One region of the Nonomuraea sp. NPDC050547 genome, then DNA from elsewhere that is predicted to be linked to it. Evidence: riboswitches for the same ligand, from Rfam matches in the RefSeq annotation. Region 1 holds a riboswitch; each other region holds the start of a gene.

Region 1 (5,532 bases):
GGAGGGGATGTTGTCCACCGCGGCGAACGCCTTGACCCGCTCGTCCGGGTCGGGCAGGTAGGTGTCGAGCAGCGTCAGGTAGAACTGCACGTGCACCGCCTCCTCGAACAGCTGCCTCGACAGGTAGAGGCGCGCCTCAGGAGCGTTGACGTGCTGGTACAGGTTGAGTACCAGGTTGTTGGCCACGATGGAGTCGCCGGTGGCGAAGAAGGCGACCAGGCGGTTGATCAGGTGGCGTTCCTGCGGCGACATCTTGGCCAGGTCGGCCAGGTCGGAGTGCAGGTCCACCTCCTCGACCGTCCACGTGTTGCGGATGGCCGCCCGGTAGCGCTCGTAGAAGTCGGGGTAGCGCATCGGACGGAGCGTCAGGTCCATTCCGGGGTCTAGCAGCATTACTGACACGCCTCGCAGTACTCGGGGTTCTCCAGGGAGCAGGCGATCGCTTCCTGGACGGGGGTCGTCTGAACGGTGGTCTGCGCGATCCGGGTGGCCGGTCGTGAGCGCAGGTAGTAGGTGGTCTTGATGCCCTTCTTCCAGGCATAGGCGTACATCGAGGAGAGCTTGCCGATGGTGGGCGTCGCCATGAACAGGTTCAGCGACTGCGACTGGTCGATGTACGGCGTGCGCGCCGCGGCCAGGTCGATCAGCGCCTTCTGCGGCAGTTCCCACGCGGTGCGGTAGAGCACCTTCAGCTCATCCGGGATGCCGGGGATGTCCTGGACGGAGCCGTCGGCCCGCTTGATGGCGTCGCGCAGGTCCTGCGTCCACAGCCCGCGCTCCTGAAGGTCGCGCACCAGGTACCGGTTGACCTGCAGGAACTCGCCCGACAGCGTCTCGCGCTTGAACACGTTGGACACCTGCGGCTCGATGCACTCGTAGCACCCGGCGATGGAGGCGATCGTCGCCGTCGGCGCGATGGCGATCATGAGCGAGTTGCGCAGCCCGGTCTCGGCGATCCTGGCGCGCAGCGCGTCCCAGCGCTCGGAGGCGCCGACGCCGTAGTGGTCGGGGTGCAGCACGCCCTGGGCGGCGCGGGTGTCGTCGTAGGACGGGTGCCGGCCCCGCTCGACGGCCAGATCGGCGGAGGTGGCGTAGGCGGCGAGGGCGATCTCCTCGGCGATCCTGGTCGACAGCGCCAGCGCCTCCGGCGAGTCGAACGGCAGGCGCAGCGCGAAGAACACGTCGGCCAGGCCCATGACGCCGAGCCCGATCGGCCGCCACCGCTTGTTCGCCTTCTCGGCCTCGGGCGTCGGGTAGAAGCCCAGGTCGATGGTGCGGTCGAGGAAGCGCACCGCGGTGCGGACGGTGCCGGCCAGGCGCTCCCAGTCCAGGCCGGCGCCGGTGACGTGGGCGGCCAGGTTGACCGAGCCGAGGTTGCAGACCGCGGTCTCGCCGTCGCTGGTCACCTCCAGGATCTCGGTGCACAGGTTGGACAGGTGGATGACGTTCTCCGGCCTGGCCGTCTGGTTGGAGACGCGGTTGGCGGCGTCCTTGAAGGTCATCCAGCCGTTGCCGGTCTGGGCGAGCGTGCGCATCATCCGGCCGTACAGGGTGCGGGCCGGCATCTGCCGCGTGTACAGGCCCTGCGCCTCGGCGGCGCGGTAGGCGGTGTCGAAGGCGTCGCCGTACAGGTCGGTGAGGTGCGGGACCGTCTTGGGGTCGAACAGCGACCACACGCCGTCGGACTCCACGCGGCGCATGAACTCGTCCGGCACCCAGTTGGCGAGGTTCAGGTTGTGGGTACGGCGGGCGTCCTCGCCGGTGTTCTCCCGCAGCTCCAGGAACTCCTCGATGTCGGCGTGCCAGGTCTCCAGGTAGACGCAGGCCGCGCCCTTGCGCCGGCCGCCCTGGTTGACGGCGGCCACGGAGGAGTCGAGCGTGCGCAGCCACGGCACGATGCCGTTGGAGTGCCCGTTCGTGCCCTTGATGAGCGATCCGCGCGAGCGGACCCGGGTCCAGGAGATGCCGATGCCGCCGGCGTACTTGGACAGGCGGGCGACCTGCCCGTACCGGTCGTAGATGGACTCCAGCTCGTCCCGGGGCGAGTCCAGCAGGAAGCACGACGACAGCTGCGGCCGGCGCGCGCCGGAGTTGAACAAGGTCGGAGAAGACGGCAGATAGGACAACGTCGACATCAAGGCGTACAGCTCGGCGGCCTCGCCGACCGTCTGGGACAGGCCGCAGGAGACGCGGAGCATGAAGTGCTGCGGGCGCTCCAGCACCTTGCGGGTCTCGGGGTGGCGCAGCAGGTAGCGGTCGTAGACGGTGCGCAGGCCGAAGTACTCGAACCGCTCGTCGGCGTCGGCGTCGATGAGGGCGTCCAGCTCTTCACGATTTTCCCGGACGAAACCGGCGAGCGCGTCCTGGATGAGCCCGGCCGCGTGCGTGGCGGCGACGGAGTCCGAGAACGAGCGGACACCGTGGCCCGCCGCCTCGTCGGCGATCTCCTCGGCCAGCAACCGTGCGGCGACCCGGGAGTTGGCCGGGTCGGCGATCACGCGCGCCGCCGCCTCCTCGATGGCCAGCCGCCGATCCATCTCAACGATCTGCGTCACGTGCAACACTCCTCGCGAGCGAGCTTTCCCCCTGCGAGGGCACGCGAGAGCGCACACGGCAAGTACGGAGATCCCCCGGCCGCGCAGCCCCCGGGCCCTCCCTCGAGGCCCAATGGACAGGACAACCGCTGGCAGGTCTTCGGGCTCGCGGGCGTCTCAACGCGTGAGTCCTACTGGCCGTCGCTTCCCGGACCATGGTCCAGTGCTGATGACGGCGGTCGTTCCCGCTTACCGCTGCGGGGCAGCCCTGGAATCGCACCAGGTTCCCTTTTGCTCCGCCTCCGGGGAGGCGAACCAGCGACAGTGCAGGATCCTACATCTAGTGGCCGATCCCGCAACTATCCCCGGTATGTTGTGCTCGGCGTGTCGAGCATGCCGAGTTCACGGAGTACTCTGCGGGTACGGGCGGACTCGGTGGCCAGCCATGTGGAGAAGTCGTCGCCGCTGAGCGGGATGGCCTCCCAGCCCCCGTTACGGCAGGCCTCGTGCCACGGCGCCGACCGGGTCGCCTCCTCCATCATGCGCACCGCGGCGCCCCGCCGTTCGCCGTCCATCGCCGCGGGCCCGACCACCGCGCACCAGTCGGCGAAGTCGACGCGAACCCCGCACTCCAGGAGCGTGGGGGCGTCGACGCCGGGGACCCGGGCGGCCGAGGAGACGGCCAGCGGCCTGATCCGGCCGGAGTCGAGCCGGGCCCGCCAGTCGCGCAGCCGCCCGGTGGCCGCCGCGACCTTGCCGCCCTGCATGGCTGCCGCCACCTCCTGGGCGCCCGGGTAGCCGGTGTAGTCGATCTTCCTGACGTCCACGCCGAGCCCCTGCGCCACCAGGCCGAACAGCAGGTGATCGGGCTCGCCCAGGGGCCCGCCGGCCAGGTAGGTGCGCTCCGGCTGGGCCAGCAGGTGGGCGGCGAAGGCGTCGAAGTCCTTCAGCCGTGAGTTGGCCGGCACCACCAGCACCTCGACGTTGCCGGTGAGCCTGGCCAGCGGCGTGGTGGCGACGTGCATGGGGCGCTGGTCGTTCAGCTCGGCGGCGGCCAGCGCGGGCAGGCCGGTGACGGTGACGGTGGTCGTGCCGCCCGTGCCGGTGGCGGGGTAGCCGGTCCTGCGCAGGGTGCGGTAGAGCGCCTGTGCGACCGCGGCCCATCGCTCACCGCCGGGGACGACGCCGACGGGGCCGAGGCCGTTCGCGCCGCCACCCGCGCCGGCGCATCCGGAGACACAGGCGGCCAGGCCGAGCCCGAGTGCGAAGAACTGCCGACGCCGCATGATGCCCCTCCCCGAACCCCGATAGACCTCCCATTACATGAGGTTATTGGCAGATCACACGGTGTTACACATCGGGGGGCACTCTTCACGTTTCATCGGCCGGCAGCGCGAACAACCTGATGTAGAGCGGGCGGGCGTCCGGGGGCGCGTCGTCGGCCTGGTGACTGTACTTGGACAGCAGCGCGATGTACTCCTCGAAGAAGGCGTCGAACCCCTCCTTGGTCATCCGGCCGAACCCCCGTGAGGCCTTGGCCCAGTCGGGATCGCGCCGGTAGGCGGCCCCGAAGCGGTCCATCAGCGCGCGGTCCTCGGCCATGCCGATGCGGTAGAACTCCTCCAGCACCGCGCGGCTCTCCGGCGCCACGTCGCGGAAGTTCGGCGTGCGGATGTCGCGCGGCATGTCGGCCTTGCGCCACCAGCGCTCGCGGCCGGCCGAACGCTCGGGAATCTCCTCGATGAAGCCGTACTTCTCCAGCTGGCGCAGGTGGTAGCTGGTCGTGCCGGTCTTGGCGCCGAGCAGCTCGCCCAGCGTGGTGGAGGTGGCGGGGCCGTGCACGTTGAGGTGCGACAGCATGCGCCGGCGCATCGGATGGGCCAGGGCCTTCAGACGCTCGTGATCGTCGAGATACAGCGGCGCCCCATCCTCATCCCTCATGAGGAGAGAGCTTAGTCCTGCCGGATGATTTCTGCAGACATGTCTTTGCCGACAAATCTCTGCAGAGTAGCGTCGGCAGCATGAAGAGGTTAGTGATCATGTTGTTCGCGCTCGTCTGCGCGTTCGTTCCGGCCGTTCCCGCGCTGGCCGCCGACGGGCTGACCGTCACCGAGGTCTCCTTCCGCGGCAGCGGCGGGCTCCAGATGCACGGCAGCGTGCTGGTCCCCTCCGGCGCGCGCGGGCCGCTGCCCGGCCTGGTGCTCGTGCACGGATCAGGCGGCGGCACCCCGCGTACGAAGCTGATGACCGAGGCCGAGGCCTTCGCCCGCCAGGGCCTGGCCGTGCTGGTCTACGACAAGCGCTCCGAGGGCTACTCGATGACCGTCCGCGACTACGGCCAACTGGCCGGCGACGCGCTCGGCGCGCACGCGGCCCTGCGCGCCTTCGCGGGGGTCGATCGGGGCAACGTCGGCATCTGGGGCCTGAGCGAGGGTGGCTGGGTCGCCCCGCTGGCCGCCACCCGCTCCAAGGACGTCGCCTTCGTGGTGATCGTCGGCGGCAACGCCATGCAGCCGCTGCGCCAGCAGACCTGGGCGGTCGCCGCCGGGCTGCGCAACGCCGGCGTCAGCGGCCCGGTGCCCGACCGCGGTGTACCCGCCGTCTACCGGCTGCTGGCCGGGGCGGGGCAGTTCCCGATGCCCTGGCACGACGCGCAGGCCGTGCTCGCCCGGGTCACCCAGCCCGTGCTCGGCATCTGGGGCGCCCACGACCTGCTCACCCCGCCGCGGGAGACCCCGGGGCTGCTGGCCGAGGGCCTCGCGCACGAGAACTACACGCTGCGCTACTTCGCCGGCGCCGACCACGCCGCCCACCTCACGCCCGACCGCGGCGTCACCCGCTCCCCCGAGCTCGCGCCCGGCTACGCCGAGGCCGTCGGGACCTGGGTGAAGCGCGTCGCCGCCGGGCGGCTGCCGACCGCGGAGAGCGTGGGCGAACTGCCCGGCCAGGCGTCGATGACCGTCGCGGTCCCGCCGCCGGCCTGGTGGGAGTCGGCCGC
Region 2 (5,532 bases), on a different contig from region 1:
ACCGCTCGGGCAGCTACGTGCTGCCGATGCCGGAGGGCAAGGACGTCAAGAAGGTCCTCTACCGGGTGCTGCGCAGGCGCGACATCCGGGACAAGGTCCGTATCGAGAACCGTGTCATGCCCGTCAGGGTCCTGGTCGACGACGGCAGGGCGGTGGGGATCGCCGGATTCGACACCCGCTCGGGCGCCTTCGTCACGGTCAGGGCGGGCGCGGTGATCCTGGCCACCGGCGCCTGCGGCCGCCTCGGCCTGCCGGCCAGCGGCTACTTGTACGGCACCTACGAGAACCCCACCAACGCCGGCGACGGCTACGCGATGGCCTACCACGCCGGGGCCGAGCTCAGCGGCATCGAGTGCTTCCAGATCAACCCGCTGATCAAGGACTACAACGGGCCCGCCTGCGCGTACGTGGCCAACCCGTTCGGCGGCTACCAGGTCAACAACAGGGGCGAGCGCTTCGTCGACTCCGACTACTGGTCGGGCCAGATGATGGCGGAGGTGGCGGCCGAGATCGCCTCGGCCCGCGGCCCCATCTACCTGAAGCTGACCCATCTGCCGGACGAGACGATCAGCGCGGTGGAGACGATCCTGCACTCGACCGAGCGGCCGACCAGGGGCACCTTCCACGCCGGGCGCGGGCACGACTACCGCACCCACGACGTCGAGATGCACATCTCCGAGATCGGCCTGTGCGGCGGCCACTCCGCCTCCGGCGTCTGGGTGGACGAGCACGGCCGGACCACCGTGCCCGGCCTGTACGCGGCGGGCGACCTGGCCTGCGTCCCCCACAACTACATGATCGGCGCCTTCGTCTTCGGCGACCTGGCCGGAGCCCACGCCGCCGCCGCGGCCACGCCCGTGCCCGCGACGTTGCCGCAGGGGCAGGTGAGCGCCGCCCACGAACTCGTCTACCGCCCGCTGCGCAACCCGGACGGGCCGCCCCAGCAGCAGGTCGAGTACAAGCTGCGCCGCTTCGTCAACGACTACGTCGCCCCGCCCAAGACCGCCGCCAGGCTGGACCTCGCGCTGGAGTCGTTCGAGCGCATGCGCGAGGAGATCGCCTCGATGGGCGCCCGAACCCCGCACGAGCTGATGCGCTGCGCCGAGGTGGACTTCATCCGCGACTGCGCCGAGATGGCCGCCCGCGCCTCCCTCACCCGCACCGAGAGCCGCTGGGGCCTCTACCACGACCGCGCCGACCTGCCCGCCCGCGACGACGGCGCGTGGCTGTTCCACCTGAACCTGCGCAAGCGCGCCGACGGCGCGATGGAGTTCCTCAAGCGCCCGGTCGAGCCCTACCTGGTCCCGGTCGAGGAGTTCGCGCCGTCCGCCGCCGCCCCCGCCGTCCTGGCCGCGCACACCTCCGCCCCGGTACGGCGGGCCGCCCCCGTCACCACCGAGCGCACCGGCGTGGGCCGCCGCTCCCCGCGCATACTCGAGCTGCACCGCCTGGCCGAGGAACAGCCCACCACCGAGCAGCTCGCCCCCTACCTGGCCGACCCCGACCCCAAGGTGCGCAGGGCCGCGATCGCCACCCGCACCGAGACCGTCCCCGACGGCGCCGGCCCCGCCCTGGTCGCCGCCCTCGCCGACGAGCACGGCACGGTACGGCGGGCCGCCGCCACCGGCCTGCGCGAGCTCGCCGAGGTGCTCCGCCCGCCCCTCGACCTGGACGCGGCGCTGGCCGGAGGCGACGCGCTCGTCCGCGCCACCGCCCTGGACCTGCTGCGCGCGCTGCGCCTGGGCGGCAGAGACGTCTTCGCCGCCGCGATCGCCGACGCCGACCACCGGGTGCGCATCGAGGCCATCCGCGGCCTGGTCTCGCTGGACGAGCCGGACCTGGTAGCGGCCGCCGCCGGCGACCCGTCGCGGGAGGTACGAGTCTGGGTGGCCAAGGGGCTCGGCATCATCGGCAAGCCCGCGCCCGTGCTGGAGACGCTGGCCGCCGACGCCGACCCGCTGGTCAGGGCCGCCGCCCTGGAGTCGTCGGCCGGTGCGGGCGGGCCGCTGGTGGCGGCGGCCGTACAGGCGATGGACGACCCGCGGTGGCAGGTGCGGGTGGGCGCGGCCCGCGCGCTCGCCGCCGCCGACCGCGCCAGTGCGCCGGCGCCGCTCGTGGCGGCGCTGTCGGACGAGAACCTCGACGTGCGCAAGGCGGCCGTGCTGGCACTGACCCGCTGGGCGGACACGGCCGAAGCGGGCGCGGCACTGGAGGCGGCGCTGGGCGATCCGGACGCGGACGTGCGCGCTTACGCGCGACGGGCGCTGGCCGGGTAGCGCCGCCTCCTCAGCCCGTCATGTGCGTCAGCCGGTCGATTCCGGCTCGGCTGACGGCGAGACCACGCTGCCGTCGTCCGCCTTGATCTTGACCTTCGCCTTGGTCCCGTCTGCGGCGGTCACGTCGGCCTCCCAGACCACCGTGCCGTTGTCCCTGTCCAGGGACAGCTCGGTGATCTTGCCGTCCGGGTACTCGCCGGCGACCTTCTCCGCGGCGTCGGAGTAGGTGGTCTTGGCCGCCTCGGCCTGCGCCTTGTGCTTGGCCTTCTCCGCGTCGTCGTCGGCCTCCGCCGACGGCGTGCCGACGACCTTCCAGGTCATCGCGTCGACCCGGACCTTGCTCTCGGCGCCGTCCGCGCCGATGATGGTGACCTTCCACACGCCCTCGTCGGAGTCCAGGCCGGTGACCGTGCCCTCCACGGCGGCCAGCGCGGCCTCGCCCGCCTTCTTGACGTCGTCGGCACCGGTACCGGCGTCCGGCGAGCCCATGTCGCTGGGATCGGCCGGCGGTGTGGCAGGACTCTGGACGGCGAGGCCGGCGGTGTTCTGGGCGCCCCCGGAACCGCAGGCCGTGATCGTGAACAGCGCGGCGGCGGCCGCGGCCGCGCGAATAGCGTGCTTCTTAGAATTTTCCCCCATGAGGTGCACGCTGCCCCGAATATCTCCTCGGCATTCCCGCAGGTCAGTAGATCATGAAGGCGTACGGCCTGGTTGGCAGCCCTCCGGATATGCCACGATAGATCCCGAAATAGGCGACGGCGGATCGAGGAAGCCGGTGTGAATCCGGCGCGGTCCCGCCACTGTGATCGGCGAGCGAGCCCCGACGAAGCCACTGCCCTTGCGGGCGGGAAGGCCGGGGTGAGCGTTGACCCGAGAGCCAGGAGACTCACGCGGTCGCCACCTCACGACCTTGGGGCGGATCTCCCCATGAGAGGAACGGTGGACGGCATGCCCTTCCCCGCGAGCCCGCGCGCGCTCGTACCCCTGCTCGTCGCCTCGGCCCTGCTGGCCGGCTGTGCGAGCGCTCCCGCACCGGCCGCCGAACAGGCGGCCGGAGTCCCCGCGGGATTCCCCGTCACCGTCGTCAGCTGCGGCGTCAGCACCACCTACGAGCGGCCGCCCCGCCGGGCCGTCGCGCTCAACCAGCACGCCACCGAGATCATGCTCGCGCTCGGGCTGGAGAAGTCGATGGCGGGCACCGCTTACCTCGATGACGCGATCTTGCCCGAGTACAAGGCCGCCTATGACCGGATCAAGGTACTGGCCAAGGAGTACCCCTCCTTCGAGGCGCTGCTCTCGGCCGAGCCGGACTTCGTCTACGGCGGCTTCGAGAGCGCCTTCGACGCCAAGGAGGGCCGCGGCCGGGACGTGCTGGCCAAGTCCGGCATCGACACCCACGTCAACTCCGAGGAATGCCCGAACGGCCCGGTCACCGCGGCCCAGGCCGAGGAGGAGATCCGTACCATCGGCCGCGTCTTCGGCGTCGGCGAGCGCGCGGAGCGGCAGATCGGCGCCATGCGGACCGTCCTGGACGGCGTTGCGAAGAAGCTCGGCGACGTCGAGCCGGCCAAGGTGTTCGTCTACGACTCCGGCGACAAGACCGCCTTCACCGCGGGCGGCGCCGGGATCGGCAACGAGATGATCAAACTGGCCGGCGGGGCCAACCTCTTCGCCGACCTGCCCAAGGCGTGGGGAAACGTCTCCTTCGAGCAGGTCGCCGAGCGCGCGCCCGAGGTCATCGTCATCTACGACTACGGCCAGACCACGGTCGAGGCCAAGAAGAAGTTCCTGCTGGCCAGCCCAGCGCTCAAGGACGTGCCCGCGATCAAGAAGCAGCGGTTCGCCGTGCTGCCCCTGTCGTCGGCGGTGCTCGGGGTGCGGGTGCCGGCCGGGGTGGAGGCGCTGGCCCGGCAGATCCATCCGGACCGGTTCAAGTGACGCGGGCGGTGCGGCGTGCGCCGTACCCGCTGATCCTCGCGGTGCTCGCCGCCGCGCTGCTGCTGGCCGCGACGGCGGGCGTCGCGGCGGGCTCGGTCGGCCTGCCGTTCGGGGAGGTCTGGTCGATCCTGCTGCACCGGCTCCGGCTGCCGCTGGGCGAGCCCACCTGGCCGGCCGTGCGCGAGACGATCGTCATGGACGTACGGCTGCCGCGGGTGCTGCTCTGCGCGGTCGTCGGCGCCGGGCTGTCGGTCTGCGGCATGGCCCTGCAGGCGCTGGTGCGCAACCCGCTGGCCGACCCGATGCTGCTCGGCGTCTCCTCCGGCGGCACCGTCGGCGCGGTCGCCGTGATGGTGCTCAACCTGTCGGTGTTCGGCGCGCTGACGCTGCCCCTGGCCGCCTTCGCCGGCGCCCTCCTCGCGCTCTTCCTCGTGTACGGCCTGGCCAGAGCGGGCGGCCGGATGACCACGATCCGGCTGGTGCTGGCCGGAGTCGCCACGGCCGAGGTGCTGTCGGCCGTGGCCAGCTTCCTCATCGTCACCTCCAACGACCCGCACAAGGCCGACTCGGCGCTGCGCTGGATGCTGGGCGGCCTGGCCGGCACCACCTGGGACCTGCTCTGGATCCCGGCGGCCGCCGTGCTGCTCGGCACCGCCGTGCTGCTGGGCGTCAGCCGTCCGCTCAACCTGCTGCTGGCGGGGGAGGAGGCCGCCGCCGCGCTCGGGCTGGACGTGCACCGCTTCCGCGGCGCGATGTTCGTGCTGGTGGCGCTGATGATCGGCGCGATCGTCGCGGTCAGCGGGTCGATCGGGTTCGTCGGGCTGATGATGCCGCACGTGGTCAGGCTGCTGGTCGGCGCCGACCACCGGCGGGCGCTGCCTGCCGCCGCGCTCATGGGCGCGGCCTTCCTGATCGCCGCCGACCTCGCCGCCCGCAGCCTCATCGCCCCCGAGGAGATCCCGATCGGCATCCTGACCGCGGTGACCGGCGGCCCGTTCTTCCTGTGGCTCATGCGGAGAAAGGCGGCCCGATGACCCCCGGTGAGCTGCGCGCCGAGGGCGTGAGCGTCGTGGTGAACGGGCGGGCCCTGGTCAGCGAGGTCACCCTGGCCGCCGCGCCGGGGGAGCTCGTCGCGCTCGTGGGCCCGAACGGCGCGGGCAAATCCACCCTCCTGCGGACCTTCTACCGCGCCGTGCGGCCCACCTCCGGGCGGGTGCTCCTGGACGGGGACGACATCTGGCGCATGCCGGCCAAACGGCTGGCCCGTACGCTGGCCGCCGTTCTGCAGGAGTCGCCGGGCTCCTTCGAACTGACCGTG
Region 3 (5,532 bases), on a different contig from region 1:
CTTCAGCGACGCGCTGCCGTCCTCGGTCAGCCCGAGCGCCTGGCGCAGACCCGGCAGCGACTCCTTGCCCGCCCACATCTGCCTGGCCTGCAGGATCGCCAGCACCAGCCCCACCCGGGCGGGCCCCTCCGGCGCCTGGCCGAGCACGTGCAGGCCGTCGCGGATCTGCGCGTCCTTCACCTCGCACAGCCAGCCGTCCACGTGCAGGATGAAGTCGTCGAACTCGGTGTCGTGCGGCCGGTCGGCCATGCCCAGGTCGTGGTCGAGCCGGGCGGCCTGGATCAGCGTCCAGATCTGCGCCCTGATCGCGGGCAGCTTGGCCGGGTCCATGGCGGCGATGGAGGCGTGCTCGTCCAGGAGTTGTTCCAGGCGGGCGATGTCGCCATAGGACTCGGCCCTGGCCATCGGCGGCACCATGTGGTCCACCAGCACCGCGTGCGCCCGCCGCTTGGCCTGCGTACCCTCGCCCGGGTCGTTGACCAGGAACGGGTAGATGAGCGGCAGGTCGCCGATCGCGGCGTCGGTGCCGCAGGAGGCCGACATCCCGGCCGACTTGCCGGGCAGCCACTCCAGGTTGCCGTGCTTGCCGACGTGCACCATCGCGTGCGCGCCGAACTCCGCCGACAACCAGCGGTAGGCGGCCAGGTAGTGGTGGCTCGGCGGCAGGTCGGGGTCGTGGTAGATGGCGATCGGGTTCTCGCCGAAGCCGCGCGGCGGCTGGACCATGACCACCACGTTGCCCGCGCGCAGGGCCGCCAGCACGATGTCGCCCTCGTGCACGAACAGCTCGCCGGGCGGCGTACCCCAGTGCCGTTCCATGCCGGCGCGCAGGTCCGCGGGCAGTGTGCGGTACCAGCGCTCGTAGTCGGCGGCGGGGATGCGCACCGGGTTTCCCGCCAGGTGTTCCTCGGTCAGCCAGTCCTGGTCCTGGCCGCCGGCGGCGATCAGCGCGTGGATGAGCGCGTCGCCGTCCTGCTCGGCGACCCCGGGGAAGCCTTCGCCGAGGTCGTAGCCGGCCTCGGCCAGCCTGGCCAGCAGCCCGACCGTGCTCGCGGGGGTGTCCAGGCCGACCGCGTTGCCGACCCTGGAGTGCTTGGTCGGGTACGCCGACAGCATGACCACGAGCCGCCGCTCGGCCGGCGGCGTGTGCCTGAGCAGGCCGTGGCGCACCGCGATCCCGGCCACGCGGCGGGCTCGCTCGGGGTCGGCCGTGTAGACGGTCAGGCCGTCCTCGTCGATCTCCTTGAACGAGAACGGCACCGTGATGATCCGGCCGTCGAACTCGGGGATGGCCACCTGCGAGGCGGCGTCGAGCGGGGACAGGCCGTCGTCGTTGTCCTCCCACTCCTTCTTGCCGCTGGTCAGGCAGAGTCCTTGCAGGATCGGGACGTCCAGGGTGGCCAGCGCGCCGACGTCCCACGCCTCGTCGTCGCCGCCCGCGCCCGCGGTGGCCGGACGGGAGCCGCCCGCCGCCAGGACGGTCACGACCAGGGCGTCGGCGGTGCGCAGGACGTCGAGGAGCGCCGGTTCTGCCGTTCTGAGCGAGGAGCAGTACACCGGCAGCGGCCGGCCGCCCGACTCCTCGATCGCCCGGCACAGGGACTCCACGAACGCGGTGTTGCCGGCCACGTGGTGGGCCCGGTAGTACAGGACGCCGATCACGGGGCCCTCGGTGGCCTTGGAGTCGCGCTCCAGCGGGCCCCAGGAGGGCATGGGGGCCGGTGGGGCGAAGCCGTACCCGGTCAGGAGGACCGTGTCGGACAGGAAGCCGTGCAACTCGGCGAGGTTGGCGGGGCCGCCGTGCGCGAGGTAGGCGTGCGCCTCGGCGACGACGCCCGCGCTCACCGTGGACAGTTCCATCAGCTCGGCGTCGGGGGCCTGCTCGCCGCCGAGCACGACGACCGGGCGTGGGCCGGCGAGCAGCGCGTCGAGGCCTTCCTCCCACGCGCGGCGGCCGCCGAGCAGCCGGACCACGATCAGGTCGACGCCGTCCACGAGCGCGGGCAGGTCGTCGGTGAGCAACCTGGCGGGGTTGCCCAGGCGGTAGTCAGCGCCGCTGGCGCGCGCGCTCAGCAGGTCGGTGTCGGATGTAGAGAGCAGCAGAACGCCAGGCACGCCGCAGTCCTCCCTCGGGGTCCTCGCCCCGTTCGCAGGTGTCGCGACGGCAGGAGTCTCCTGGCTCCCGGATCCATGCTCACCCCGGCCTTCCCGCCCATCGCTGGACAGTGGCCTGTGGTGGGGTTCGCTTCCCGGTCACAGTGGCGGGACCGCGCCGGTTTCTCACCGGCTTCCTCCCATTGCCGTCGCCTAAGGGTGAGCCTACTGGCGTTACCATCCTCATCGTGTCCATAGCCGACTTTTCCGGACGTCTCCGCCCAGATGCCTGTCCGGGAGCGCTACAGACGCACGCCGCGGCGGACGGCCCGCTGGCCAGGATCCGCCTGCCCGGCGGTGCCATCACCCCAGCTCAGCTGCGTGAGCTGGCCGCCTTTGGCGCGAGCGGGATCGAGCTGACCTCGCGCGCCAACGTCCAGGTGCGTGCGGTGGAATCTCCGGCGGTCTTCGCCGACCGGATGGCCGCGGTGGGCCTGTTGCCCTCGCCGACGCACGAGCGGGTGCGCAACATCGTCGCCTCGCCGCTCGGCGGGCGGCTGACCGGCTTCGCCACCCACCCCCTCGTGGAGGCGCTGGACCGCGCCCTGTGCGCCGACCCCGCCTTGGCCGGCCTGCCCGGCCGCTTCCTGTTCGCCCTGGACGACGGCACCGGCGACGTCGCCTCGCTGGGCGCCGACGTCACCCTGGTCGAGGACGGCATCCTGCTGGCCGGTACGCCCTTCTCGACGCCCGGCGACGGAGTGGACATCCTCCTGGCCGCCGCGCGAGCCTTCCTGGCCGAGCGCGCGGACAGCGGCGCCTGGCGCGTCGCCGAACTCCCCGACGGCCCCGCCCGCGTCGCCGCCCGCCTCAGCGCCGCCCGCGTCCAGGCCGCCGCCGCGGTGGCCTCCCCGCAGCGGGCGCGCGGGGCCGGGGTGGTCGCGCTGCCGGACGGGCGGGTGGCGGTGGAGGCCGTGGTCCCGCTCGGGCGCCTGACCGCGGCCCAGGCGCGCCTGCTCGCCGACCTCGATGTCCCGGTACGGCTCACGCCCTGGCGTACCGTCGTGCTCCTCGACCTCGCCGAAGCACCCGACCTGACCGGATCCGGCCTGGTCACCGACCCGGACTCCCCCTGGACAGGGGTGAGCGCGTGCACCGGCAGCCCCGGCTGCGCCAAGTCCCTGGCCGACGTCCAGCACGACGCCGCCCAGTGGGTGGCCGCCCGTGAGCGCCGCCCGGAACTGCCCGTGCACTGGGCAGGCTGCGAGCGCCGCTGCGGCCTGCCCAAGGGCCGGGTCGTCGAGATGGTCGCGACCGGCGACGGATACCAAGAAAGGCAGAAGTGAGCGACTACATACGCGACGGCGCCGAGATCTACCGGCGTTCGTTCGCCACCATCCGCGCCGAGACGGACCTGTCCGGGCTCCCGGCCGACGTGGCCCAGGTGGCGGTGCGGATGATCCACTCATGCGGGATGACCGACCTGGTCGGCGATCTCGGCTGGTCGCCGCGCGTGGTCGGGGACGCGCGCGCGGCGCTCGGGGCGGGGGCGCCGATCCTGTGCGACGCCATGATGGTGGCCTCCGGCGTGACCAGGCGCAGGCTGCCCGCCGGCAACGAGGTGATCTGCACGCTCGGCGCGCCCGGCGTGGCCGAACTGGCGGAGAAGCTCGGCACCACGCGCAGCGCGGCGGCGCTGGAGTTCTGGCGCGACCGGCTGGACGGCTCCGTCGTGGCGATAGGCAACGCGCCCACGGCACTGTTCCGGCTGCTGGAGATCGTCGCGGAGGGCGGGCCGAGACCGGCGGCGGTGCTGGGGATTCCCGTGGGGTTCATCGGCGCGGCCGAGTCCAAGCAGGCGCTGGCCGAGAGCGGGCTTGAGCACCTCGTGGTGCGCGGCAGGCGCGGCGGCAGCGCGATGACGGCGGCGGCGGTCAACGCCATCGCCAGCGAGGTGGAGTGATGGAACACAACGAGCGCGCGGCGGGCAGAGAGCCGGCGGCGGACAGCGAGCGGGCGGCGGGCGCCGGGCGGCTTTTCGGGGTGGGGCTCGGACCTGGGGATCCGGAGCTGATCACGGTGAAGGCGGCCAGGCTGATCGGCGAGGCCGACGTCATCGCCTACCACGCCGCCCGGCACGGACGCAGCATCGCCCGTTCGATCGCCCTGCCGTACCTGCGGGAAGGGCAGATCGAAGAGTTGCTGCTCTACCCGCTGACCACGGAGACCACCGACCACCCGGGCGGCTACCAGGGCGCGCTGGACGACTTCTACGTCGAGTGCGCCGCCAGGCTCGCCGCCCACCTCGACGCCGGGCGGACGGTCGTGGTGCTGAGCGAGGGCGACCCGCTCTTCTACGGCTCCTACATGCACATGCACAAGCGCCTGGCCCACCGCTACCCGACCGAGGTGGTGCCGGGCGTCACCTCGATCAGCGGGGCGTCGGCGGTGCTCGGCCGTCCCCTGGTCGAGCGGGACGAGACGCTGACCGTGCTGCCCGGCACCCTGCCCGGCGAGGTGCTGGCCGAGAAGCTGCGCGCCACCGACTCGGCGGCGGTGCTGAAGCTGGGCCGTACCTTCGAGAAGGTACGCGACGCGCTGGCCGAGGCCGGACGGCTGGACGACGCCTGGTACGTGGAACGCGCCACCATGGGCGCCCAGCGGGTCGCGCCGCTGAAGGACGTGGATCCCGAGGGCGTCCCGTACTTCTCGCTGGCGCTGCTGCCGAGCCCGGCCGAGCACACGTTCGTGCCCGAGAAGCCGGCGGGGCAGGGGCCGGGCGAGGTCGTCGTGGTCGGGCTCGGGCCCGCCGGGCGGCCGTGGCTCACGCCGGAGGCGCAGGAGGCGCTGGCCGCCGCCACCGACCTGGTCGGCTACGGCCCCTACGTGGACCGCGTCCAGCCGAACCCGCGCCAGCGCCGCCACCGCACCGACAACCGGGTCGAGGCCGAGCGGGCCAGGCACGCGCTGGAGATGGCGCGCGACGGCGCCCGGGTGGCGGTCGTCTCCTCCGGCGATCCGGGCGTGTTCGCGATGGCCAGCGCGGTGCTGGAGGCGGCGTCCGACTTCCCCGGCGTGCCGGTGCGAGTGGTGCCGGGGCTGACCGCCGCGCAGGCCGTGGCCGGGCGGGTGGGGGCGCCGCTGGGGCACGACTACTGCGTACTGTCCCTGTCTGACCTGCTCAAGCCGTGGGAGGTGGTGGCCGAGCGGCTGCGCGCCGCGGCGCGGGCCGACCTGGTGCTGGCGTTGTACAACCCGGCCTCGCGCAGCCGTACCTGGCAGGTGGGCGCCGCGCGTGACCTGCTGCTTGAGCACCGCGCGCCGGGCACACCGGTGGTGATCGGCCGCGACGTCGGCGGGCCGCGGGAGTCGATCACCGTCACCACGCTGGCCGGTCTCGACCCGGCCGACGTGGACATGCGCTGCCTGCTGATCATC
Region 4 (5,532 bases), on a different contig from region 1:
GAGGTCGAAACGGGCGGCGTGCAGCGGGGGCAGGCCGAGCGCGTGGCCGAGCGCGGCGCGGATGACTCCCGAGTCGCAGATGACCAGGAACGGCCGCCCGCGCCGGCCGTCGAACCTGGCCCGCGTCTCGTCGAGCCACCCCGTGACGCGCGCCGTCATCCGGTCGAGGCTCTCGCCGCCGTGGGGTGCCGCGCCGGGGTCGGCGAGCCAGCTCGCGAGCGCGTCCGGCTCCTCCTGGGCGACCCGCGTGTACGGCAGGCCGCCCCACCGGCCGTGATCCGCCTCGGCCAGCGCGTCGACCACGATGGGCGCGAGCCCCATGGCCGAGGCGGTCTGCAACGCGGCCACCGACGGCGCGACGAACGCCGCCCCCGCCTGCCCGGCCGTCAGTATCTCCCCAAGCCCACCGGGCTCCGCGTCGCCGGACACGCCGGGCTCGCGGAGTTCGCCGGGCTCGCGGAGCTCGGGCCGGGTGCCGGGTCCCGCGTATGACGCCGTCCTGGCCAGGTCGGCGGTCCCGGCCAGAAGGGCGGCCTTCGCCAGGCTGGCGCGATCGGCCTGCTCCGGCGCCGGGAAGCAGGCTGTGCGCATGCCTGGTGTGCTGGCATGCCGTACGAAAAGCACTCCGCTCAGCTCGGTGCGGCGGCTGGGACGGCGGCGGTGGTCCGGCGGGCGGCGCGCTCGCCCGCCCAGGCGAACAGCGCCCCGAACGCCGCCCAGAACACCAGCTGTGTCCCCAGCGACGCGAGCCGGAACTCCCACAGCAACGTGGCCGGAAAGCCCGCGGGCACCTCGTCGACCCGCGGCAGCAGCGCCAGCGCGGCGACCACCGGCACGAGGAAGGTCACGACGGTGACGCTCCAGCGCGCCCACGGACCACCGGTGACCCGGCGCCCACTGGCGACCGCGATGGCCACGGCGGCCAGGCCCACCAGCACCATGACCACGTAGAGCAGGGTCCGGCTGCCGATCGTGTGGGGGTCGCCGACGGCGGGCGGGTTGGCGGGATATTTCAGGAAGGGCAGCAGGACGATCGCCAGATAGGCCGTGCCCGCGGCGGCGAACGCGAGGGCGGGGTCCGACCTGGGCCCGACCCGTCCGCGCAGCCCGGCCACGACCAGGCCGAAGATGCCGCCGACGGCGAGACCGTAGAGGCCCGTCGCGAGGAACAGCCCGGCTTTCTGCACCGGCCTGCTGACCTCGGCCTCCTCACCGTGATGATCGTCGGCGGGCGCGGCGGGCGCTGCCGCCGCCGCGGCCTCTTCCAAAGCGATAGCGCTGTCGACGTGGGGCTCCCCCGCCAGGAAGGCGAAGGCGCCCGCGAACAGTCCGGCCAGCAGGCCCAGGAGCAGGCCTCTGACCACAAGGGTGCGCACCATCGTGCCCGGCCTCTAGTGGCAGGGCACGCCGAGCAGGTGGCGCCCGTCGTGCATCAGCTCGTGGAGCAGGGTGCCGGTCTGTGAGACCGCGCCGTTGTCCATCAGGACCAGGTACGCGATCAACAGGAACAACGGCACGCTCAGCAGCCAGGGCCGCAAACGGGGAAAGGGCACGGACGTCGAAGTGGTCCCACCACTCATCAAGGCCTCCTCAGGGATGACGCGTCCCAACAGGTGAGGTCACGGCCGTGAGGTGACCTGGCTCCCGGGATCTACGTCCCGGATACAGTGGCGCGTCCGCACCGGCATCTCACCGGATTTCCCCTGACAGCCGTGAAATCTACCGGAACGTATCCTTTCCTCCGGTTCTCGTCAACAGTCACGTGATCTTCGAGAGGTCGATGATCACGTTTTCGCCCTTGAGCGAATAGTGCACGAGCCGGCCGTCGCCGACGCCCGGGTGAACCACCTGCATCCCGCCATCGTCGCCGGGCCGGATGCCGAGGTCTCCCGAGCGGCCCGTGGCCAGGTCGAGCAGCGCCTGACCGCGGCCGGCCGAGTCGAACCGCACCGTCATGAACCGGTCCGCGGCGATTCCGGGCATAGGGATCTCGGGCAGGTCCCGCTCCTGGGTGCCGTCGCGCAGGCGCATGAAAGCGGTCCGGTCCGGCCTGGCGCCGACGCAGGTGAGCACGCCGCACCGCACCCAGGTCTCGCCCGCGCGCACCACCGCCCTGTTCGTCTCGCCCGTCTCGGCGTTGACGATCTCCTCGTAGCTGGTCTCGCCGTTGGGCGTGTAATCGCTCGGCGTCCCCGCCCATGGCCAGCTCAGGATGTGGTGCCGCTCGGCCCCCCGCACCGCCTCCACCTTCCCGCCCCCGAGGGGGAGGGTGGAGACGCCGCCGCCGTCCATCACGGAGAACGCCAGCCGGTCACCGGCCACCGCCATCGTGTCGACCCGTCCCGGCACGGTGGCCAGGCGCTCCGTGCTCCCGCCTTCGAGCGGGACCGACCACAGGCCGGTGCCGCCGTCCTCGATCGTGCTCCAGAAGACCCGGTCCGTGCCGATCGTCCAGTTGCTGGCGAAGACACCCTTCGGCGTGCGGATATTGGTGATCTTCCGGCTCGTCCGCGCCTCCAGGTCGTAGGCGTAGATCGCGTTGGCCTTCTCGTGGCTCTCCCACGTCTCGAACAGCACGGACCGGTCGCCGATCAGCTTCAGCGGGCGGATCTTCGCGCCGCCGCGCAGCTTGCCGGGGATCTTCGTGACGGCCGCCGGCCACACCTTCTCCACCGGCTCGGCCTCGGTGATCCGGGCCGGGGTGGAGGTGGGACGGATCGCGGGGATCGGCTGCCGCGGAGGTTCGCCGCGCAGCGCCACCGCGGCCCCTCCGGCGATCACCACGACCGCGACCGCCGCCATCAGCGCGTTCGCGCGGATCCTGCGTCGCCTGGACCGGCCGGCGATGTGCGCGGGCAGGCCCTGGGGGGCGTGTGGCGCGCGCTCGGCGGCGTGTCCGAAGGTGGTGCGCAGCTCGTCTTCCAGAGTCATCGGGCGCTCCCGTTCGTGGCGGAGGGGCGGTCGATCGCCGAGCGGAGCCTGCTCAGCCCGAGCGAGGCGTGGCTGCGGACCGTCCCCTGGGAGATGCCGAGCACCCCGGCGATCTCCGCGTCGGTCAGCTGCTCGTAGTAGCGCAGGACGAGCACGGCGCGCTGCTTCTTGGGCAGCCCTTCGAGCGCCTGCCAGAGCCCCTGCTCGGACTCCGAGGGCAGAACGTCCTCGTGCGAGGTCTCCGGCAGGTCCCAGCCGAGCCGTTCGCGCCGCCGTAACCGCCAGGTGCTGATGTGCAGCCTGGCCATGGTCACCCGCACGTAGCTCTCCGGGTCGCGTTTGCCACGCACCCGCGGCCAGGCCCGGTGCAGCCTGATCAGCGCCTCCTGGGTCAGGTCGGCCGCGTCGTGCGGGTTGCCGCTGAGCACGTACCCGTAACGCAGGAGCGCGTCGGCGCGCTCGGCGACGAACGCCGCGAAGTCGTCCACCCTGGCCTCACCCTTCTTCCGTCCATCACATCCCAGACGCACGAAGGGCGGATTCTGTTGAATGTGAGGTGAAACGCTTTACCTACTAGTTCAGTTGCCAATACCGGTGTCACGATCTACGTTGGGCCGAATGACAGACGAGCTGGACCGGATGTTCGCCGAGTTCCACGGGGAGATCGCCCGACTCCAGGGACTCCAGCAAGAGATCGAGCAGGTACGCGGCCGGGGTGAGGCCGCCGAGGGCCGGGTCGTCGCCGAGGCCACCATGACCGGCGCCCTGGCCGGGCTCACCATCGACCCCCGCGCCATGCGGCTCGGCTCCGACGAGCTGGCCGCCGCCGTCCTCCAGGCCGCCGCCGCGGCCGCCCGCGACGCCGGTGATCAGGCCAGGGCGCTGGCCGAGCCGTTCACCCCCGACGTGCTGCGATGAAGATCAACCCCACCCGCGCCTCCATCTACGGCTTCGGCGCCCTCGGCATCACCGCCTTCGTCTTCCAGATGCTCGCGGTCGACTACCCGGAAGGCGACCCCGACCGCGCCCGCCAGGCCCGAGACACCTGGCTACGGCTGGCCGAACGCGTGGAGAAGAGCTCCGGCAACACCTACCCCGCCGCCGAGTCGGTCTGGCGGCGCAACAGCGGCGAGGGGGTGGACGCCTTCAAAAGGACGGTCACCGCCGGCCTCTACCCGATGCCGCCGGCCCTCGGCTACCCGGGCAAACTGGCCGCAGCCTGCCGCGCGAACGCCGGGGCCTGCGACGACTTCGCCGAGATCGTCGAGACCGTACGGCACGCCTACTGGACCATGGCCCTGGCCAACCTCGCCAGCTTCATCTTCATCACCACGTTCCCGTGGCAGGCGGGGGCGGCGTACCAGATCACGCAGTTCCTCATGCGCAGGGCGCAGGCGAAGCTGCTGTCGAAGCTCCTGGAGCACGCGGTCGCGCGGGTCGTGCTGGCCAAGCTGACCGAGTACTCGATCGGCAGCGCCTTCTTCGCCATCGGCGACGTGGGCGTGGTCGCCGGGGTCAAGGCGGCGCGGGGCGAGGACCCGGGCTCGCTCGGCGACAACGCCCGGCAGGCGCTCAAGGAGTTCGCCGCCTCGGTGGCCTTCTACGGCGCCTTCGACGCGGCCATGCCCGCGGCCAGGGCCGTGACCAAGAACCTCGACCTGCAGTACTTCATCGGCCGCATGGCCGGCGGCTCCGTCGGCTACGGCCCCAGCTACGACGCCATGAACGGCCAGGGCGGCGAGGACCTGATCCCGACCTGGAAGGAAACGCTGGGCCGGATGCTCCTCTACTTCACGATGGCCCACAAACCCGCGGGGTGAGCAGGATGGAAATCGACCGCGCCCGGCTGCGCGCCGTCGCCGACGCCTACGACACCGAGCGCCGCGACCTGGCCGACCACGTACGGCGGGCCGCCGCGGAACTGACCGCCATCGGCGCCTTCTGGGGCGGTACCCAGGAGGGCGTCACGTTCTTCAAGGGCGACGGCGGCGCCCGCGGCTACGAGGCCCACACCGACCAGATCGCCAAGGGCCTGGTCCATCTGGACGAGGCCCACGAACAGCTCGCCGAACGCCTGCGCCTCATGGGCGACCTCGTCCGGGTCGCCAACTGGGACAGCATCGCCGACCTCCTGTCCAAGCTCCCCGAGCCGGACGAGAACCCCAAGATCTGGGGCTCACCCGCTGAGCCCGAGTAGGAAGGCCACCGGGACGGCCGCGACGGTCAGCGCCACCGCCCACCACCGCGGCGCCGGGCCGGCCTGCCTCAGCACGCTCACCCCGAGCGGCGCCAAGGCCACGACCAGGCCGGCGACGGCGAGCAGGGAGGGCAGGTCCGTGCTGCCCTTGAGCACGCCGAGCGGCAGCCCGGTGGCCGACGCGAGCGCGACGCAACGGGCCACGCCGACCGCGCCGGGACCGAACGCCTTCGCGCGGAAGGCTCCGACCGCCAGCACGATCCAGCCGGCCATGATGACGACGTTGACCGCCTTGAAGACGTGGACGGCCCCATACGTGCCGGCCACGGCCTTCTGCGCGGCCTCGAGCCCGAGCGCGTCGACCATCTGGAAGGCCAGGTGGCCGACCCCGGCGTGGAAGACCC

Evidence for each region. A riboswitch is a leader RNA that binds a small molecule or an ion and turns the genes downstream of it on or off. The one in region 1 is predicted to bind cobalamin.
Region 2: another riboswitch for cobalamin. It lies ahead of ACIBHY_RS04485 (ABC transporter substrate-binding protein); the one in region 1 lies ahead of ACIBHY_RS14005 (ribonucleoside-diphosphate reductase subunit alpha).
Region 3: another riboswitch for cobalamin. It lies ahead of cobN (cobaltochelatase subunit CobN); the one in region 1 lies ahead of ACIBHY_RS14005 (ribonucleoside-diphosphate reductase subunit alpha).
Region 4: another riboswitch for cobalamin. It lies ahead of ACIBHY_RS34465 (CbtB-domain containing protein); the one in region 1 lies ahead of ACIBHY_RS14005 (ribonucleoside-diphosphate reductase subunit alpha).

Annotation. Positions count from the first base shown of each region.
Region 1 covers NZ_JBITGW010000005.1:37,740-43,271, forward strand. Annotated here, with positions in the region: gene ACIBHY_RS14000 (ribonucleotide-diphosphate reductase subunit beta) at 1-354, opposite strand, end outside; gene ACIBHY_RS14005 (ribonucleoside-diphosphate reductase subunit alpha) at 393-2,555, opposite strand; cobalamin riboswitch at 2,668-2,869, opposite strand; gene ACIBHY_RS14010 (Bug family tripartite tricarboxylate transporter substrate binding protein) at 2,894-3,820, opposite strand; gene ACIBHY_RS14015 (ArsR/SmtB family transcription factor) at 3,906-4,475, opposite strand; gene ACIBHY_RS14020 (alpha/beta hydrolase) at 4,556-5,532, shown strand, end outside.
Region 2 covers NZ_JBITGW010000001.1:957,221-962,752, forward strand. Annotated here, with positions in the region: gene ACIBHY_RS04475 (fumarate reductase/succinate dehydrogenase flavoprotein subunit) at 1-2,276, shown strand, start outside; gene ACIBHY_RS04480 (PepSY domain-containing protein) at 2,304-2,915, opposite strand; cobalamin riboswitch at 3,042-3,164, shown strand; gene ACIBHY_RS04485 (ABC transporter substrate-binding protein) at 3,204-4,214, shown strand; gene ACIBHY_RS04490 (FecCD family ABC transporter permease) at 4,223-5,248, shown strand; gene ACIBHY_RS04495 (ABC transporter ATP-binding protein) at 5,245-5,532, shown strand, end outside.
Region 3 covers NZ_JBITGW010000015.1:288,817-294,348, forward strand. Annotated here, with positions in the region: gene cobN (cobaltochelatase subunit CobN) at 1-2,115, opposite strand, end outside; cobalamin riboswitch at 2,146-2,351, opposite strand; gene ACIBHY_RS34500 (precorrin-3B synthase) at 2,343-3,440, shown strand; gene ACIBHY_RS34505 (precorrin-8X methylmutase) at 3,437-4,057, shown strand; gene ACIBHY_RS34510 (precorrin-2 C(20)-methyltransferase) at 4,057-5,532, shown strand, end outside.
Region 4 covers NZ_JBITGW010000015.1:277,869-283,400, reverse strand. Annotated here, with positions in the region: gene ACIBHY_RS34475 (histidine phosphatase family protein) at 1-591, opposite strand, end outside; gene ACIBHY_RS34470 (CbtA family protein) at 630-1,379, opposite strand; gene ACIBHY_RS34465 (CbtB-domain containing protein) at 1,392-1,553, opposite strand; adenosylcobalamin (AdoCbl) riboswitch at 1,582-1,729, opposite strand; gene ACIBHY_RS34460 (hypothetical protein) at 1,759-2,931, opposite strand; gene ACIBHY_RS34455 (SigE family RNA polymerase sigma factor) at 2,928-3,419, opposite strand; gene ACIBHY_RS34450 (YbaB/EbfC family nucleoid-associated protein) at 3,550-3,849, shown strand; gene ACIBHY_RS34445 (hypothetical protein) at 3,846-4,751, shown strand; gene ACIBHY_RS34440 (hypothetical protein) at 4,757-5,128, shown strand; gene ACIBHY_RS34435 (hypothetical protein) at 5,108-5,532, opposite strand, start outside.